3 regions of the Photorhabdus sp. RM323S genome follow, and region 2 is predicted to be linked to each of the others. Evidence: predicted binding sites of a transcription regulator. Region 2 holds the regulator's gene; each other region holds the start of a gene.
What was found. Region 2 encodes Fur, which represses iron uptake genes when iron is present. Its sites were predicted from a motif close to ATAATAATGAGAACNACTATCAA; they were not measured.
Positions count from the first base shown of each region.

Region 1: the regulator Fur is predicted to act here: its motif matches at 1,133-1,155, upstream of bfd (bacterioferritin-associated ferredoxin).
Region 3: the regulator Fur is predicted to act here: its motif matches at 992-1,014, upstream of fepB (Fe2+-enterobactin ABC transporter substrate-binding protein).

Region 1 is NZ_JBHFKZ010000064.1:436-2,714, forward strand. Features, by position in the region: gene ACGF7G_RS19470 (IS982 family transposase) at 1-880, opposite strand, end outside; gene bfd (bacterioferritin-associated ferredoxin) at 1,194-1,388, shown strand; gene bfr (bacterioferritin) at 1,466-1,942, shown strand; gene rpsJ (30S ribosomal protein S10) at 2,241-2,279, shown strand, end outside.
Region 2 is NZ_JBHFKZ010000045.1:2,286-4,564, forward strand. Features, by position in the region: gene ACGF7G_RS16555 (hypothetical protein) at 400-609, shown strand; partial or broken gene ACGF7G_RS16560 (transposase) at 942-1,050, opposite strand; gene fur (ferric iron uptake transcriptional regulator) at 1,114-1,560, opposite strand; gene fldA (flavodoxin FldA) at 1,929-2,279, opposite strand, start outside.
Region 3 is NZ_JBHFKZ010000037.1:47,205-49,483, forward strand. Features, by position in the region: gene fepB (Fe2+-enterobactin ABC transporter substrate-binding protein) at 1-941, opposite strand, end outside; gene ACGF7G_RS15130 (condensation domain-containing protein) at 1,311-2,279, shown strand, end outside.

The sequences.
Region 1 (2,279 bases), on a different contig from region 2:
CCGTCACTGAAAAATCTGCTTCTGAGTAGAAAACTTTCAGTGATGGTTTCTTCAATTTAAGGCAATAAGCAATCAGGCCACCTAAAACGGTCAACAGAAATCCTTTTATACTTCGGTGGCGAGAATGTTCTATTTGAGAAATTGTCTTTAATTGCCCATTAATTGTTTCGATAATAAAACGCCTTGATAACATTATCTTATCCCACTCAGATTGCATGTAAGCTTTCATATTTCGGCGCTTTTTCGTGATGAAAGTGACGCCGGTTTGGGCTAAATCATCCGCCAATGCCTGGCTGAGATAACCTTTGTCACCATAAAGAGAACCCGTTAACTCTTTTGATAATTCACGAACAGGTTCCCGATCATCGACATTACCCGGCGTCACTTTAAGTGCCAGAATGTCACCGTGATGGTTAACAATCAGGTGTAATTTGAAACCATAGAACCACCCCATTGAGGTTTTCCCGCGTTGGGCTGCGCCCTTGAAAACCTTATTTCGCGGAATACGGATGTTATGGCACACACGCAAACTCGTGGAATCAATAAATGCAATTCCCGTGGGTTTCCCTTTTAATTGTGTCAGATAACTGCACAGGGGGACTAAAACGGAAGGGGCGACACTGATAAAACGGGTATAACTGAGTAGAGTGGGAAAATCGTTATGATGATATCGCCAAATATGTTCCAGATAAAAGTTTTTAAAATCAATGTAATGAGACATGTGGAAGAGGATCAGGATGGTCATGATTTCACTGGGATACATGTGACCTTGTCGGCGACGTAGACGATACCCCTTATTGAGGCAAAACTGGTCCCATTGGGGAATGAAAAAACGACAAAAGTCATCGACATCGCAGAAAATTTCAACTAGCTTGTTCATTGCATGTTCCTCCGCAGAGCGTTTTTTAGCCGGCGCTAAAACTTTGCTCTTGGAACAGGCACTTCGTCAATTTCTTATCCAGAACTCAGGTTAGCTAAATTTTATTTAGGATGGCATAAGTTTAATAAAGCTACTAGTAGTGATAAAAGTCTTATCTATCAGAATGTTATGTGGATGAGTGAACCACTTCCATCTGATGGAGGTGAAAGGAAGTTTGGAAGAGTTGGACATAGAATTAAAATACGAATGATTATTGAAATGATACTCATTATTATTTAATATAAGCTATAATATGTACCAGAGAGTGCTATTTATGTATGTTTGCCTATGTAATGCGGTGAGTGACAAAACAATACGTAACGCGGTGCGTCAGCATCGTGTTCACTCTATCGGAGAACTAAAACGTATTGTGCCTGTAGGCCGTGATTGTGGTAAATGCATACGCCAAGCCAGAGAGCTAATTAATGAGGAAATTGCACAACTGCCTAAGATAGATAACGTTGCTTGATAAAAAATAAGGTAAGTTTATTACTACTCTGCTGAATAGGTACTACACTTTAAGTACTGGAAGCGGAGGAGTAGGCTATGAAAGGTGATAAAAAAATAATTGCTCATTTGAACAAACTTCTTGGAAATGAGCTTGTTGCAATTAATCAGTATTTTCTGCACGCCCGGATGTTTAAAAACTGGGGTCTTACCCGCCTTAATGACAAGGAATATCATGAATCTATCGATGAAATGAAACATGCTGATAGGTACATTGAACGTATCCTTTTTCTTGAGGGAATTCCTAATTTGCAGGATTTAGGAAAACTTAACATCGGAGAAGATATCGAAGAAATGCTCAAATCCGATTTGCAACTAGAATTGCAAGGAGCCAAGGATTTGAGAGAAGCGATCGCTTATGCTGATTCGATTCATGATTATGTTAGTCGTGATTTGATGATCGATGTCTTAGATGAAGAAGAAGAGCATATTGATTGGCTGGAAACTCAGTTTGAATTAATTGAACGCATGGGGATTCAAAATTATACCCAGGCACAGATTCTTGAAGGAGAATAGTCCTGGAAAAATGCCCTATCTACTAAAGCTAGGGCATCTTATTTTACACTCATTTATTTCATTCCGAACAGATTTTCATCTGTATCTTGCTTTGCTAATTGATTTGCGTATAATACGCGGGCTTACTTTGAGTAAGCCTGATTTGTTAGTCAGTAAATGTGCAGTGTTTTGCTTTTCTGCCATTTAAAAATACTCCCGATATGGGGGTTATATATTGAACGATTACACTCTCCCATCAATCGAAATGGGCACGAGGAGTAGTTATTTACGTTTATAAAATAGTTGGAGCTCTGGTCTCATGCAGAACCAAAGAATCCGTATCCGCCTGAAAGCATTT
Region 2 (2,279 bases):
TATTTTTTTCCTTTATTTATAAGTTATTGGAACAAAGCATCATTAATAACATATAAGACGACTTTAATCCAATATATATCAATACAATGCATCAGGATATAACTAAATGATTATTATATGGAGTAAAAATATGAAATCGGCCATATTGAATATTATTAGTCTTTGTATTGCTCTAGTATTGATTAACTTATCATCAATTAATGTTTTGCATCATGGTGAGAATAATATCCCTGATATAGTTCTTTGCATTCTGTCTTTTTGGGGGGCGAGATATGCGCTCTTAATTTCTATTAAGATTTATTCTGGATTGCAAGGCAATGCAAAATAATTTTCTTGTCATGATAATTGTGTTTTATATCCATTAAGATCTGCGTTCTTCCTTATAAACGCAGATCTTTTATGACCTTATTCACTCGAAAGCTGGGATCGCCTGCTCACACCAAACGTCAGTTTGTCAAAGCGCAGCATTTACCTGTATTGGAGGTTCTGGATGAACGAAACTGGGTACCTTTCGAACGCCATTATGCTTCAACAGGCAGGGCACTGTTCAATGATGGGACTCCTGCTTTATGGGGTCATGAAAGGCCACAGCTCGTTCAGAGCACTTGAACACTTGGCGCGTTTAGATTTAGGGTGTATTTTTGTCAGTCATGGCGTGGCACCTGATCACGCCAGAATACCAAATATGACTTTACTCTATATCGGTTCTGTTCAAGCAAGATTAGAGGACATATTTTCAGTGCCTAGCTGTCCTTCAAGCTACCGAAAGTATATTTAATTGGAAGGATCTTGTTGTAGCTTTAAACTTGTCATTTAGTTATCCCGTAGTCTCAAAACTACGACAATACGACCGATATCCCTCGAAGAAAAAGCAGGTTATGGTCTTGTCGAATTAGCCAGCAGGCTTGCTACGCAAATAGCTTACTGCCGCACGCATCATCCTCGGTCAGCCCAAGGTACAGGAGCCAGCGGTAAGCAACATTGACCTGGATTTCCTGTACCAGACGGTGTTTACTGGGCACCCCCAAATAAATAGCCCAGCAACATCATCAATCTGAAGGAACCCTGATGGGTTCCTTTCTATAGATAAAAAATTATTGGCTCAGGAATGAATTACTTCTCGTCATGTGCACTACTGTTTTCGCGACAATTACCTGCGGAGCAATGACCATATAAATAAAGACTGTGGTTTGAGAGTTTGATCCCATAACGTTCAGCGATATTCTTCTGGCGTTTTTCGATCTGTTTATCTCTGAATTCAATGACTTTACCGCAGTCCAGACAGATTAAATGGTCGTGGTGGTGCTGTTGAGTGAGTTCAAAAACCGATTTGCCACCTTCAAAATTATGACGGGTAACAATGCCGGCGTCATCAAACTGATTCAACACGCGGTAGACAGTAGCGAGGCCAATCTCTTCACCGTTATCAATCAGTTTTTTGTAGAGATCTTCCGCACTGACGTGGTGGTATTCAGGATCCTGTAACACTTCCAGTATTTTCAGTCGAGGAAGTGTAACTTTAAGCCCAGCATCTTTTAATGCCTTATTGTTGTCGGTCATGCGGATTCAGTCCTGTTACTCAGTAAAGTGAACTTAGCGATACTTCAAAAAGTACCAGTTAGTTATCAGATTATGATTATAGGCATGGCTAGTGAAAATGAAAACCACGTTAACCTTAACTATCATTACACATTTTGCCAGAATAATCATTTGTAAAACGCAGGAATAACCTTACTATTTATAATGTTTAGGTTATTTTTTTGCCATTCTTCATAATAAAAGAGCGGATATGAGCAGTGTGTTGACAAAAGCGATAGCTTTTGAACGCGACCCCATTGGGTGAGCAGAGCGAATGGCTCTTCACCTACCGCGTATTCACTATTGGTAAGAAATGGCCTGCACCAATATACGTCTATTGAGGTAAATTCCTATCCGGCAATAATTTCCGCCAAACTCATCTCTTCGTAGATCTGTTTAGTCCAGGAATTAACCCGTTCTTCGGTTAATTCTGGTTGGCGATCTTCATCAATAGCCAGCCCGATGAAATGGTTATCATCAGCCAGACCTTTTGATTCTTCAAAGTGATAACCCGCTGTTGGCCAGTGACCAACAATAATTGCTCCACGGGGTTCAATAATGTCACGGATAGTTCCCATCGCATCACAGAAATATTCCGCGTAATCTTCCTGATCGCCGCAACCGAAAAGAGCAACCAGCTTCCCGTCAAAATCGATCTCCTCCAGAGTAGGAAAGAAATCATCCCAGTCACACTGAGCTTC
Region 3 (2,279 bases), on a different contig from region 2:
TAGACTTGCCCTGTTTTGACTGAGGGCAAATTAGCAAGTACAGGATCCTTTAAGAATTCAGCCGCTCTGTGCTCTCCTGCACTTAAAAGAAATGTCGTGAGCGCGGTTAACTGCGTAATATTTTCATATTGTGCCCAAACAAAGTCCCCAGTTTTATTTGCATTATTATGCCAGGCTGGATCTGCCGACTCGATAGTAAACCCAAGCTGTGAAAGCAACAAAGCATGTGGGCTGATACTCGTTGATATAGGGTTAACGGTTCCCGGCCCCGCATAGCTGATAATATTCACCTTACCTTCGGGGATAGCAATTTTTGCCCGGCACTCAGCAAGATAATTATCAAAACCAGTAATTCTGACCGCAACTTTATCTTCAAGCCCTGTCGCCTTTCCTAATTCAGTCGCTAAACCCTGCCATGTCTGTTTACCATAATCTAAGATAATCGTAGGCGCGATTTGTTTAAGTTGTTCTACCTGAGCATATGCGGAATCAGCGCCGTTCACAGAAACCACAATCAGATCGGGCGCGACAACATAAGCCATTTCCAGATCAATATTGCCGGCCGGCCAGAGCTTTTCAATTTTCCGCTCTTGAGCAACCTTTTCCCATTGCGCGAAAAATTTCCCATTCATAGCCGCTGCACTCGCGACTACAGGCGCGTCAATCGATAACAGTATTCCGGTTATCGAAACAGTGGTCGATAAAATACGCTGTGGTTTTGTCGGAATAGTGGTAATAGTGCCATCCGCATTTTTAAACTCTCTTGGCCAAGAAAGGCTTTCCGTCTGAGCTGCATTTTTCGCGTTTGCAGCATAAACAGTCCCCCCAAATAGAGTGACCAGAGTAATTACCAAGCCATATACAAGGGTTAATATCGATTTCATTCCGGCATTCTCAGACAGTGATTGTGGATCTGCGATGCAGAAACCTCGCATACCCATTCAGATAATCCAAAGTGGACGTAATGTATCATTTTGTCTAATATCCGACAATGAGATTAATAATGATTATCATATACAATAACGCTGATCACGAAATACGTCACATTCTTGTTGTATCGCACAACAAATGTTTCATTTTCTCAGATATAAAACCAATTCAGATTTCAGCCAGAAACAATCAACGAAAAATGGTGATCAAACAGGAGAATGAATGTCATGAGAATAAATAGGCGATTATGTGTTGGCTTGTTCAGACGGGAATATCGTGGCTTAACATTGTATGAACACCTATCACAAACATAGAAGAAAATTTTATCTGTTTTTTTTATTTTTTATTCTATTTTCTATGATGAATTCATAAGGTTTACCATGTTAAACATCGATCAAACTTCTCGCTGGATGCCATTGACGCAGGCACAACAATATTACTGGCATGAGTTCAGCCTGCATTCCGAAAAAGTTGTTTCGACTGTCGCTCACTATCTTGATATTCAGGGCAATGTCGATCAAGAGGCGCTTTGCAAAGCAATAACGACAGTGACCAGTGAAACAGATATACTCTCTGTCCGTTTTAAACGCCTTAAAGAACAGCTGTTTCCTTTACAACAACCGAATCAAGCCGCCACACCACAGTTAAAATTCATCGATTTACAGACGCAGCCCGATCCCTTCCACACAGCGTTGCAACTTATGCGGGCCGATGTGGAATCTCCGCTGAATTTATTAACTCAGCTGCTATCCGCTCAGTGGCTATTTAAATTAAGCGAATCTCATTATCTCTGGTACAACCGGGCTCATCATATTCTGCTTGATGGATTTGGTATGGCGCTCATTGAACATCGTTGTGCGCATTTCTATTCGTACTATCTTGGTAAAGCCAGTGCCGATGCTTCTTTTCACTCACTCAGCAGCTACCTTACTGAAGAACAAGAGTACTGTAACAGCGAGCAATATGAAAAGGATCGCTTATACTGGCAAAATTATCTTTCATCCGTGCACCTTCCAACCGTGGATATCGCCCGTGCCGACTATAGCACCAAACACCATTACACCAGTTGTGTGCTCTCCGGGAATATTGTCACAGGTTTAACACGTCTATCGGCTGATACAGGTATCGCCTGGCCTGATCTGTTAGTGGCGCTTTCAAGCATCTACCTGCTTCACTATTTCGCTGCACAGACACAAAATGGTGAATATTCAATGTCGTTATGGCTCCCCTATATGAATCGCCGAACCCGTTTCAGAACCAATACACCGGCATTAATGACTAATATTCTTCCCTTATTGATAAACACCAACCCGGATGAAATATTAGAAACCTTTTTGAAAAAAACAATC